DNA from 4 places in the Mesorhizobium sp. P2_F7 genome. Region 3 is predicted to be linked to each of the others. Evidence: predicted binding sites of a transcription regulator. Region 3 holds the regulator's gene; each other region holds the start of a gene.
The links. Region 3 encodes LexA, which represses DNA repair genes until DNA is damaged. Its sites were predicted from a motif close to TGTTCNNNNTGTGTTCNG; they were not measured.
Positions count from the first base shown of each region.

Region 1 (2,920 bases), on a different contig from region 3:
CGCCTTCGACCGGGTCTCGTTCGGATTGAGGCTCACGCCCTGTTCCAGATGGGCCAGCGCCTCATCCAGTTGCCCCTTGAACATCAGCGCATGACCCAGCGCCACATGGCTCCATGCCTCATGCGGCCCAAGCATAAGCGCTCGGCGACCGTGGGCTAGAGCAGTGTTGAGCGTGTCCTCACCCCCCTCAAGCAACCAAGTGTTTATCAGGACGATCGCCATCATTGCGTGAGTCATGGCGACATTGGGATCGAGCTCGATCGCCCTGACCAGAAAGGGCACGGCTTCCTGAACAGTGTCGTAGCGGGCCATGCGAACGCGCGCCTGGAGATACAGGTGATAGGCATCAAGCTGGGTGATCAGAAGGCGCCGTGATTTCTCCACGCCCGACGTCCGGATCGTGCCGGCGACGGTGATGGCCACGCTCCTCGCGATCTCATCCTGGAGTTCAAAGATAGCCGTCAGTTCCCGATCAAATCGATCGGCCCATATTTGATTGCCGGACCTGGCCTCAATGAAGCGCGCCGAGATCCGGACCCTGTTGCCTGCATGGCGGATGCTCCCGTCAAGCAGGTAGTCGGCGGACAGTTGCCTGGCGATGGTTGGGGCATCGATGGTCCGTCCCTTGAACGTAAAGGATGAATTGCGGGCTATGACATGAAGTTCGCCAAAGCGGCCGAGTTCGGTGATGATGTCTTCCGTGATCCCGTCACTGAAGTACTCCTGGCTGGGATCGCCGCTCATATTCTCGAATGGAAGAACCGCGATGACCGGCTTGCGGGCCGGGGGAGCATTTGGTGTCGTTCTGGCCGATATCTCGTCGATGGTCCGGCGCAATTGCTGAAGTTCATCACCCGGCTCCGCTCCCAACTCACGCTTCACCAGCATCTTGCACACCTCGTACTGCCTGATAGCCAGAGCTGTCTGGTTCAGGGCAATATGCGCCTGCATCAGCGCAACATGTGATGCTTCCCGCAGTGGATCGAGAGCTACCAGCCGTTCGGCAATGGCGACGCGCTCAGCACCGGTCATCGAGGCTGCCAGTGACTGGAAGACCTTGGTTGCGCGGATGGACAGGTCGGAACGGGCTTCGCGCAGCCAGTCCTCGAAAGCGTTATCGGCTGTGCTGAGACCGTCAAGAAAAGGTCCGGCATAGAGGACGGCTGCCTGCCGAAGCTCGGCCACATCGTTGCTCGCGGATGCTGCGATGAATTCCGCTACGTCGATCGTGACGAGTTTCGGATTGAGCGCGACACGGTCTCCTATGAGTGCCAAGGCGTCAGTTTCGAGTGCGGCAAAATCCTTGCGGATAGCCGTCAGGGCCTGCCGCAGGCTGTTCCTTGCCTGCTCCTCACCTCGGTCACCCCATAGCAAAGCAGCCAGCTTGTGACGCGTCACCTCCTGCTTGGGCGCTACCGCGAGGATGCCGAGAAGTGCCCTGTTCTTCTTGGCAGGCACCCCTACGATTTCCCCCTCCGGGGATGTCACACGAAACCCACCCAGAAGGTCGAGCCGCGCCAAGCTCATAGCGATTTACTCTGAATTTCTGCTTTTTTCACAATCTTCACGAGACTTTTCACAGCCGGCTCACGCCCCGAATTCGATGTTGCCTCCCTCGACTAAACAACATCCAAGGGGAAACTCCAATGTCCACTGTCAAAGAGGATTTGGGAAAGGCAAGCGAAGTCTTCGCCAACGACCTGTCGCCGAGGCCGAAGCTTGGCCTGGGTCGATTTTTGTGCGGCGTAGTAGAAACATACACGTCTGCCATTTGGGTGGCTTACAGGGCAGCAATCGGTTTCCGCATAGAGGCGCCCACCCGCCGCTCCGACGAGGACGACCGTAGATGAGATCCCTCCCTCCAACGATCTTGGATCGTTGCTGCTCCATCGCAACGCTGCTCAATCCCGTTGCGAACAAAGCAGAAACGATGCTTGATGGGCGATGACTATCGCCATCAATGATTCGACCCTGCAGCCCGCCTATCTCGCAAAGCTCAACGCCGAGCAGCGGCTGGCGGTCGAGCATGGTGACGGCCAGATCGCCGGGCCGTTGCTGGTGATCGCGGGCGCCGGCTCCGGCAAGACCAACACGCTGGCCCACCGGGTTGCGCATCTGATCGTCAAGGGCGCCGATCCGAGACGCATCCTGCTGATGACATTTTCGCGCCGCGCTGCCAGCGAAATGGCCAGACGGGTCGAACGCATTGCCGGCGACGTGCTCGGCCGCGACGCGTCCGTTATCGCCGACGCGCTCGCTTGGGCGGGCACGTTTCACGGCATCGGCGCGAGGCTCTTGCGCGACTATGCGCTGACGATCGGCCTCGACCCCGCCTTTACCATTCACGACCGCGAGGATTCCGCCGACCTGATGAATCTTGCCCGCCATGAGCTCGGCTTTTCGAAGACTGAAAGCCGTTTTCCGACCAAGGGGACCTGCCTGGCGATCTATTCGCGCGCCGTCAACGCGCAAGCGCCGCTCGGCGAAGTGCTCGGTTCGGCGTTTCCCTGGTGCTCGGGGTGGGCAGAACAGCTGAAAGAGCTGTTCGCCCGATATGTCGAGGCCAAGCAGGCGCAGAACGTGCTCGATTACGACGACCTCCTGCTCTACTGGGCGCAGATGGCCGCCGAGCCTGAAATCGCCGCGCATCTCTCCTCCCGTTTCGATCACGTGCTGGTCGACGAATACCAGGACACCAACAGGCTGCAGGCCTCGATCCTGATCGCGCTGAAGCCGGACGGCGCCGGGCTGACGGTGGTCGGCGACGATGCGCAGTCGATCTATTCATTTCGCGCCGCCGAAGTGCGCAACATCCTCGATTTCCCCCAGCAATTCGCGCGAGCCGCAGACGTCATCATGCTGGAGCGCAACTACCGCTCGACCGAGACCATTTTGGCTGCGGCCAATGCGGTGATTTCCG
Region 1 covers NZ_JBFUFA010000011.1:85,047-87,966, forward strand. The annotation lists gene AC1DZ8_RS26655 (BTAD domain-containing putative transcriptional regulator) at 1-1,458, opposite strand, end outside; gene AC1DZ8_RS26660 (ATP-dependent helicase) at 1,945-2,920, shown strand, end outside.
Region 1: a site for LexA is predicted at 1,913-1,930, ahead of AC1DZ8_RS26660 (ATP-dependent helicase). Genes of this name have one in related genera too.

Region 2 (2,920 bases), on a different contig from region 3:
TGCCCGTGCCGTCGGCCTGGCGCCTGCGCATAGGGGAGAGCCGGGCTACTGGACGACGCACGATGCCGACCATGACGGCATCGCTTGCGAGCCTTGGGATGGGGCAAGCGCAAGCGGCGTCAAGGTGCATCGCTATTGGCGCACCGGCCGCTAGAGCAATTCCAGGAAAAGTGTGAGCGGTTTTCCGTCCGGAATTGCGAAAAAACAAAGCTCTCACAGCTCCTTTTCCGCCAGTTCGCGGAAGGCGTCGGGAACCGAGCGCCGGGCTTCCAGCGCCACCGCGCCATAGCCGACGGCCTCTTTGCCAAACCGCTGGCGGATCTTGTCGATGGCGCAGTCGGCGCCAAAGCGCGCCAGGCCTTTTTTGCTGCCGGGCCGCTGTTTCTCGTCAGCAAGCCCGAGCGGCAGGTCCAGCTGCAGTTCGGCACTTTCCTCGAGTTGCGACACCGAGATCGCCAGCAGCGAGATGGACTTCTCGCCAGCGTTGGCGGCAAGCACGCCGCGCACCAGTTCCTCGGCGATTTCGGCCAGCATCACGGTTGCTGAAATCGGCTGCTCGAGCGTCAGCGAGCGCGTGACCGCTCGCAGATCGGCAAAACGCACCCGCACGGTCACCGTGCGGCCGGGCCGCGATTTCGCCCTGAGGCGGCTGGCGACCCGATCTGCCAGATGCAGAAGAACAGGTGCGAAGACATGCGCCTCGGCCGGCCGCTTGCCGAGCGCCGACTGCGCGCCGGCCGAATGCGCCCGCCGATGCGTCTCGAGTTTTCGCGGGTCGCGGTTCCACGCCAGCGATGCCAGCTTCTCGCCGGCGGCGGGGCCGAGCAGCCGGCGCAGCGCGCCGCTGTGGGTCTTGGCCAACTGGCCGATGGTCTCGACACCGATCTCGGCCAGCCGCGCCTTGGTCGCCGGGCCGACGCCCCACATCAGTCCGACCGGCAAATCGTGCAGGAAGGCGAGCTCCGTTGCCGGATCGACCACCACCAGCCCGTCGGGTTTCGCCACTTGCGAGGCGATCTTGGCCAGGTGCTTGGTGCGCGCCACGCCGATCGAGATCGGCAGGCCGAGCTCGGCCCGCACACGCCGCCGCACCGTGGCGGCGATCTCGGCCGGCGACCCGAACAGATGCGTGCAGCCGGCGACATCGGCAAAGGCCTCGTCGATGGAAATGCGCTCGACCAGCGGCGTGAAATCGTCGAGCACTTTTATCGCGGCGTCGCCCAGCCTCTGGTACTCGCCGAAATTTCCGCCGACAAAGATCAACTGCGGGCAAAGCTCCCGCGCGCGTCGTCCCGGCATCCCGCCGCGCACGCCAAAAACCCTGGCCTCGTAGGAAGCGGCCAGCACGACGCCGCCACCGACGGCAATTGGCTTGCCCCTGAGCGACGGGTCGAGCAGCTGCTCGACCGAGGCATAGAAGGCATCGAGATCCGCATGCAGGATGGTGGGTTCCATCCCGGCCGTTCCTTTGGGCGTTGCAGCATTAGCCGCGTCTGTTGCTAGGGTAGTTTTTACGAACAAATAGAGAACAAACAGGGTCCGCTGTCAAGCGCGGCGCTTACGTCTAGTGAATTCGCCGGAGACCCAGGCCGTCGATTGATCTGCCTTGTCCGGGGCCGGCGGAACATTGTCGCTCGCCACAGCGTTCATTGTCGCGAAGGGACGCTGTTTCGTGGAGGCCGGTATGGGCCAGTTCGAGATGATCGACCTCGTCAGCGTCGTTGACGCCTGCACGAGCGATCGCGTTGCCGGGCACTGCGTGTCGATGGCCAAGGCGGTGGAAGAGTTGCGGGTGCTGACCGGCGATTTCGTGTCGCCGGACGAGGCGGTGGCCAATGCCCTGTCTGCGGTGGCGCTGAGGCGCGGCTGCGCCGTGCTGTTCGATGAACAGGCCGGCGCCGATATCCTGCGGATGCCATAGGCGCAATGCCGCAAGCGCTTGAAAAGGTCGTGCCTGCGAGGCGACCAATCGGCCGTATCCAGCATTCGACGCCTGCTCGATAAGTTACGCGACGACGGTCATGGTTCCGTTGGCTGCGACCTAAGTGTCACGGCCAATTAGGCCTAAGGTCTGATCAGTATAGGGCGTCAGTCGCGCAAAGGGCCGATCCGCTCCGTGATTTTCATATTTGTCTTATATTTCAATGGTTTACAAAAATCGTCTCCGGCCTTTTGCAGGCCGACTATCGCGTATCGCAACCACATTTGTCTAAAGTTTACCCAGTCGAATTAGCAAATTCTCATATGACGCTGCTATAGCCGAGTCGGCGGAGGTGGCTATCCCCTCGAGGAGGTATCATGACATCCCGAAAAACTCTTTTGGCGGCGGTTGCCGCGTTTGCACTCCTGGCCTCTCCGGCCTTGGCCGGTGCGGGTGGTAACGGCAACGGTGGTGGCCACGGCCATGGTGGTGGCAATGGCGGCGGCAACGGCAATGGCGGCCAATCCGGCAACAGCGGCAAATCCGGCAAATCCGGCAACAGCGCTTCGCATGGCAAGTCGGCATCGGCTCATGCCGGCAAGAAAGCCTCGACCGACGACCAGGCTGTCGATGACGTCGAAGTCGCCGCGACGCCCAAGGAAAAGAACATCCACGCCAAGCTTGGCCGGCTGAACTCGCTGCAACGCAACATCAACGCCTATGTGAACTCCAAGAGCAAGAAGTTCGCCGGCGTTCAAGCTTATGTGACGGCGTCGGCAGTTGCCAAGAACGCCCAAGCCGCGGTTGACGAGGCCAATGCGGCGGTGACGGCGGCCCAGGACGCGGTGACGGCCCAGCAGGCGCTGTTCGACGCGGCGCATGTGGTTACGCCTCCAACGCCCGAGGAGCAGGCGGCCCAGGACGCAACGATGGCGGATCTGGAGGCCGCGGTCACGGATGCTCAAACAGCGGCTGCCGCGGCGCAGACGGCTGCTGAGA
Region 2 covers NZ_JBFUFA010000009.1:154,060-156,979, reverse strand. The annotation lists gene AC1DZ8_RS25210 (excalibur calcium-binding domain-containing protein) at 1-154, shown strand, start outside; gene dinB (DNA polymerase IV) at 214-1,455, opposite strand; gene AC1DZ8_RS25200 (hypothetical protein) at 1,685-1,921, shown strand; gene AC1DZ8_RS25195 (hypothetical protein) at 2,299-2,920, shown strand, end outside.
Region 2: a site for LexA is predicted at 1,514-1,531, ahead of dinB (DNA polymerase IV). Genes of this name have one in related genera too.

Region 3 (2,920 bases):
CTGGTGGAATCGATCGAAAAGGGCGACCGTCAATGGGAAGACACGGTCGTTGCCGCCCACTACCGCCTCTCACGCTGCGGGTCCGTTCTCGATGATCCCTCGGATGAGGCCGTCGATGCGTGGTACGAAAAACATGATGCCTTCCACGCGGCACTGCTCAGTGCCGCGACATCCAGCTGGCTGCTGCGTTTCAACGCGACGATCTCCGATCAACTGCATCGCCACCACCGCTTTCTCGGCCTGGCCCCGACGCTGCGCGCGGCCGCCGGCCGCGAGGACGGACACCAGAAGGCCATGGAGGCGCTGCGCGACGCCGTGGCGATCGAACACCACACCGCACTGATGGAAGCAGCCCTTGACCGCGACACTGAGGGCGCAAAAACGCTGATGAGCGTTCACATCGGCTACACGCTGCAAGTCTATGCCCAGAGTGAACCGGGCGCGGCGACGGATGCGGCGCAGCCCCGCCCGAAAAAGCGGCAGCGATCTGGCAAGGCATGAATTGGCCCGATGGCCCAGGCTACCGGCGTTTCACCCCGTTGCCGGCAAACCAGCGCGGGCGCCGATCGCGGTGCGGAACGTTACGCTGAACAAAACGTCAACGCATTCATTAAACTTTAAAAGGTTGCGGAACACAACTGGAACAGATAGTGTTTGTTCTGGGTTTGTTTTTTCCGATTCTGGTTTCAGAACCCGTGGGGGCCGCGATGCTGACGCGCAAGCAACATGAACTTCTGATGTTCATCCATGAACGCCTGAAGGAGAGCGGAATCCCGCCGTCTTTCGATGAGATGAAGGAAGCGCTCGACCTCGCGTCCAAGTCCGGCATTCACCGCCTGATCACGGCGCTTGAGGAGCGCGGTTTCATTCGCCGGCTGCCGAACCGGGCGCGCGCACTGGAAGTGCTGCGGCTGCCCGACTCGATCGCACCCGGCCTCAATGCGGCGAAGAAGTTCTCGCCAAGCGTCATCCAGGGCAGTCTCGGACAAGGCGGTTCTGGCCAGGGCGGTGTGGGGCAAAGCGGTCTCGGCCGTCAGATCAAGCCGGCCTCATCGTCGCGTTCGATGTCGGCCGGCAATGACGACGCGGTTTCCGCGGTGTCCATCCCGGTGATGGGCCGCATCGCCGCAGGCGTGCCGATCGACGCCATCCAGCACCAGACCCATTCGATCTCGGTGCCGCCGGACATGATCATGGGCGGCGAACATTACGCGCTCGAGGTCAAGGGCGACTCGATGATCGAGGCCGGCATTTTCGACGGCGACACGGTCATCATCCGCAATGCCGACACCGCCAGCCCCGGCGAGATCATCGTGGCGTTGGTCGACGAAGAGGAAGCGACGCTGAAACGCTTTCGCCGCAAGGGCGCCTCCATCGCGCTGGAAGCCGCAAACCCGGCCTATGAAACCCGCATCTTCGGGCCAGACAGGGTCAAGGTGCAGGGCAAGCTTGTCGGGCTGATCCGGCGCTACTGAGCCGGCTTAGTTTTGTACTTTTCGCGCTCCTTGTAGGGTGGCAGGCCGCGTGCTTCGCGTGAGAAGCGGCGTTGCTCGTGCCAGGGACGATAGGGCTTGTCGACGGCGAAACGTATGGCTGGCGTTGTCGCGGCCGATTGCGGATCGAAGAAGACGGCGGCACTGCCGTCGCGGGCAAGCTGCTTCTTGGTCACGACCAGCACCAGCGGGTCGCGACACGGATTGTAGGCGGTGGCGTCCTCAATGACGATCAGGCTCGCGAAAGCGCAGGCCGGTCGGGCTGTCTTGCGGTCTTTTGCCAGCGCGATGATGGCTCCGGCCGGGTGCCGGGCAATGCAGAGATCACCTGTGCAGTAGAAGGGCGAGCCGGGCGGCAGGTCGAGCGGATCGAGATCGAACCGCGTATCCGTTGCCTCGAAAATCTCAGGCGGGATAATGGTTTCCGCCCTTAGCGCGCGTTTCCAGTTGTCAGTGGTGAATTCGTTGGAGCGTTCGCGATTGAGGGCTAGCTCGCCGCCTCCGATCGGCACGGCCACCAGATGCGCATCCTCGGAGATGAGCACATCGGGCGTGCGTACCTGCGGCACCGTCAACAGGCCAGCCAGCGCGAAAGGCACGGCCGCCAGCCGAAGCCATGTGGTGGCCATGGTGGCGATGACGAGGGCGACGGCCACCAGCAGCACCGAGCGGATGGAGATCAACCCGACGGCATCGACCGGCGAACGCTCTGAAATCCAGGCGGAGATGGCGATCATCGCTGCCAGACCCTTGCCCATCACATAGAGGAACGGCCCATCGGCGCCGAATGGCATCGCCAGCGCGCTGAGGACGGCAAAGGGCATGACGATTAACGATACAATCGGCATCACGGCCAGATTGGCGAGCAGACTGAGCGGTGACACGCGCTGGAAATGCCAGATGGCAAACAGCGCCGTGGCACTTCCAGCGATAATCGAGGTCATGGCGAGGCCGCCCATGGCCAGCAGGACTTTTCGCGACAGGAAGCTGACGAAAGAGCGCCTCGCAGGCGGCGTTCTCACCCTGTCGGCGCGGTAGTCGGCCCAGCCGGCATAGGCGCCGACCAGGGCGGCGGTGGCCGCAAACGACATCTGAAAGCTTGGGCCGACCACCTCATGCGGCGACACCAGGATGACGGCGATGGCCGAGATCGCCAGGTTGCGCATGGTGAGTGCTGCGCGATCGAACAGCACCGCGACCAGCATGACCGCCAGCATGATGAAGCTGCGCTCGGCGGCAACCACGATGCCTGAAATGACGAGGTAGGCGGCGATGGAGACAAGCGCTGCGGCGGCGGCATATTTCTTGACCGGCCGACGCGAGGAGAAATCAGGAAACAACGCGAAGGCGCCGCGCAGCAACGCCATGATGGTGCCGGCAACCAGCGCCATGTGCAGGCCGGAAATGGAGATGATGTGGTAGATGCC
Region 3 covers NZ_JBFUFA010000004.1:721,132-724,051, reverse strand. The annotation lists gene AC1DZ8_RS17680 (GntR family transcriptional regulator) at 1-501, shown strand, start outside; gene lexA (transcriptional repressor LexA) at 708-1,475, shown strand; gene AC1DZ8_RS17670 (ComEC/Rec2 family competence protein) at 1,469-2,920, opposite strand, start outside.

Region 4 (2,920 bases), on a different contig from region 3:
CGAGGCGGCCGAGCGCCTGGTCGAGACGCAACAGCAAGCTGGCGCCGAAGCGGCGGGCGAGCGGCGCGCGCGGTGCGGCCATGACCGCGCCCGCGGTGCGCAGGCCAACACTTTCCAGGCTGGCGCGGATATCCGGCTCGATGCGCAAAGCGGCCAGCGGCAAAGGGGCAAGCAGCGCTTCCTCCTCGCCGGAGGGAACGATGCGGTCGCCGCAAAAGCGCGCCGCCGCCCAGGCCGCGCCCGGCGTTGCGGCCAGCCCGGCGCGGACATCGAAACCCTGCTGGAGAAAGCGCGCAAGAATATCGTCCAGCATGGCGCGTTCGCCGCCGAACAGATGCGTGCAGCCGGTGACGTCGAGGTAAAGCCCGTCGGCGCCGTCAAGCGCCACCAGCGGCGTGTAGCGGTCGCACCAGTCGGCGAGGCCTTCGAGCAGTCGTCGGTCGGCCTCCGGATCGGCCTCGACAATGTCGATCGAGGGATGCATGGCGCGCGCGTCGGCGATGCCCATGCCGCGTTTCAGATGCAGCGCCTCAGCCCGCTCGTCGAGGGCCGATATGCGCTGGGCGTTGCGGTCGCGATGGCTGATCACCAAAGGCAAATGATCCGACGGCCGGGAACGCCACGACCGTCCCAGGCGCTGGCGCAGGATCCGCTCTGCCCCGAGATGCGGAAACCACAGCGACAGAATTCTCTGGCCGTTCTTCGCGCGGCCGTCTTTCTTCGAAACGGTGTTCATCGGGGTTCCACTCCAGTGTGAATTGTCCGGGCAGAGCGGTGCGGCTCTTGCCGATGCTGACGGTGAAGGCGGGGCGGCCGATCGAGCCGGCGAGCGGGCCGGCAATGGTCCGGCGGCTTGCCGCCGGCGCGGCCGACACGATGAGGCGCACCGGGGCGGCGGTCGGTTCGGCCTCGCCGGCCTGGCGCAGCAGGAACACCGGCCGGCCGGCGTTCTGGGCGCGGGCGTGCAGCCGGCGCGTTGCGGTGAGGTCGAGCCGCTGCGGGCTGCCGCGGATTTCGAGGATGACAGCGGCGAGCGCGGTCATCTTGGCGGCCTCCTCGGCCACCCACAGCGCATCGGTGAGTTTCGGCGCCTCGGAAAACAGCAATTGCTCCGGCGCGATGCCGAACATGTCCTGCAATCCCCTGGCATAGGGAAAGCCGGCCTCGCGAAAAATCTCCGACGTGCCGATCCACAGCACGGGCAGGTTCTGTCCTTTGAGGATCAGGCTGACCAGCGACAGCACAAAGCCGGCGACAGCCCCGGCATTGCGGGTCTCGAGGCCATGGATTTCGCTAAGCGCGGCTTTCGGCAGGCCGCCGCTCAGCGCTGCATCGAGGCGCTCTATGCCGGTGGGCAGGAAGGCATCCGGCGAAGCCACGGCAAGGCCACGCCGGATGATGGTGACATCCGGAGCGACATCGAGGTCGGGCGCGCCGACATAGCCGTCAGCACCCGCGCGAAGCCGCTCGCTGGCCGGCGCGGCCATGCGCTCGGGCAGCGTTCCCTCGATCTTCGCGATCTGGCGGCGCAGGGCAAAAACAGTCTCCCGCGCCACGGCTGAAGTCGCCATGACGGTCAATTTCTCGCACAATTGTTCCTGTTATGTTCCTATAGATTCCAGAGGGTGCCCCAAGAGTCAAGCGGAGTCAGAAGGAATTTATTCCTCTATGGTCATTGACGTCATGGAATTGCCGCTTCATTGCCGAGTCCGGTGCGAAAGCCTATATGCCGGGATCAAAGGACAAAGCATGGCCCGCATCTACAAGACCCGCACCTGGCACGACGAACTCTCGCCCTCGATCGAGGAAATGGAGTTTCTGGCGCTGGAGGCGTACGCACATCTGCCGGACGATTTTCGCAAGCTGACCGGCGAGATCGTCATCGTGATTGCCGAGTTCCCAACCGACGAGATCATGGACGATCTGTCGCTGGAAACGCCGTTCGACCTGCTTGGCCTGTTCGAAGGCCGCGGGATCGCCGAACGCTGGAACCCGCAGACCGGCGAGGGCCCGAACCGCATCACGCTCTACCGCCGCGCCATCCTCGACTACTGGGCCGAGAACGAAGAGACGCTGGGCGACATCGTCACCCACGTGCTGATCCACGAGATAGGCCACCATTTCGGCCTGTCGGACGATGATATGGAGAAGATCGAAGAGGCGGCCGAGTAGGTTGTGCCGATATTCAGGTGAGGCCGGCCTGCGAACGGCAGCCTCCTGCGCTTCCGGTGCTCACGTACCCAAAAGTACGCTCCGCCCCGTTCTCGGTATCATCAGCCATTCTCGGCTCGGCCTGACCTGAATCTCGACACAGCCTGCGTCGGTGCTTGCAAGCCTACCAGTCGCTCAGCTTGGTATCCGGCCCGTATTCCTGGCCGTCGATGTCCTTCACCACCGACTGGCCGCAGCGCATCGACTTGGTCTTCTTGTCGTAGGCGTAGGTCGGCGAGCCATAGAGGTGCCAGCCCTTGTTCAGCGCCGCCGTCACCTTGTGGCAAAAGGTGGAATCGTCGGGGGCGGATAAAAAGCGGTAAAGTCTCATGGGTCAGGTCCTGTCGTGAATTCTGTGTTGTCGGGCGTGATCTTTCCGAAGCCGGCTTAGCCAATCATGCGCTGATGGCGGCCGCCTTCGCCAGCAGTTTTTCGGCCTGCGCCAGATGCAGCCGCTCGACCATTCGGCCGTTCAGCGCAATCACGCCCTTGCCGGCATTTTCCGGCAAGGCGAAGGCATCTTTCACCGCGCGCGCCTCGGCCAATGCCTCGGATCCGGGCGCAAAGGCGCGGTTTGCGGCGTCGATCTGGGCCGGATGGATCAGCGTCTTGCCGTCGAACCCCATGGCGGCGGCCTCCGTGCACTCGCGCGCAAAAGCATCAGGGTCGCGAAAATCGTTGGAGACGCCGTCGAGCATGTCGATGCCGC
Region 4 covers NZ_JBFUFA010000017.1:77,369-80,288, forward strand. The annotation lists gene AC1DZ8_RS31160 (DUF6504 family protein) at 1-589, opposite strand, end outside; gene AC1DZ8_RS31165 (ImuA family protein) at 531-1,571, opposite strand; gene AC1DZ8_RS31170 (metallopeptidase family protein) at 1,750-2,172, shown strand; gene AC1DZ8_RS31175 (DUF1737 domain-containing protein) at 2,336-2,542, opposite strand; gene AC1DZ8_RS31180 (HpcH/HpaI aldolase/citrate lyase family protein) at 2,607-2,920, opposite strand, start outside.
Region 4: a site for LexA is predicted at 1,594-1,611, ahead of AC1DZ8_RS31165 (ImuA family protein). Genes of this name have one in related genera too.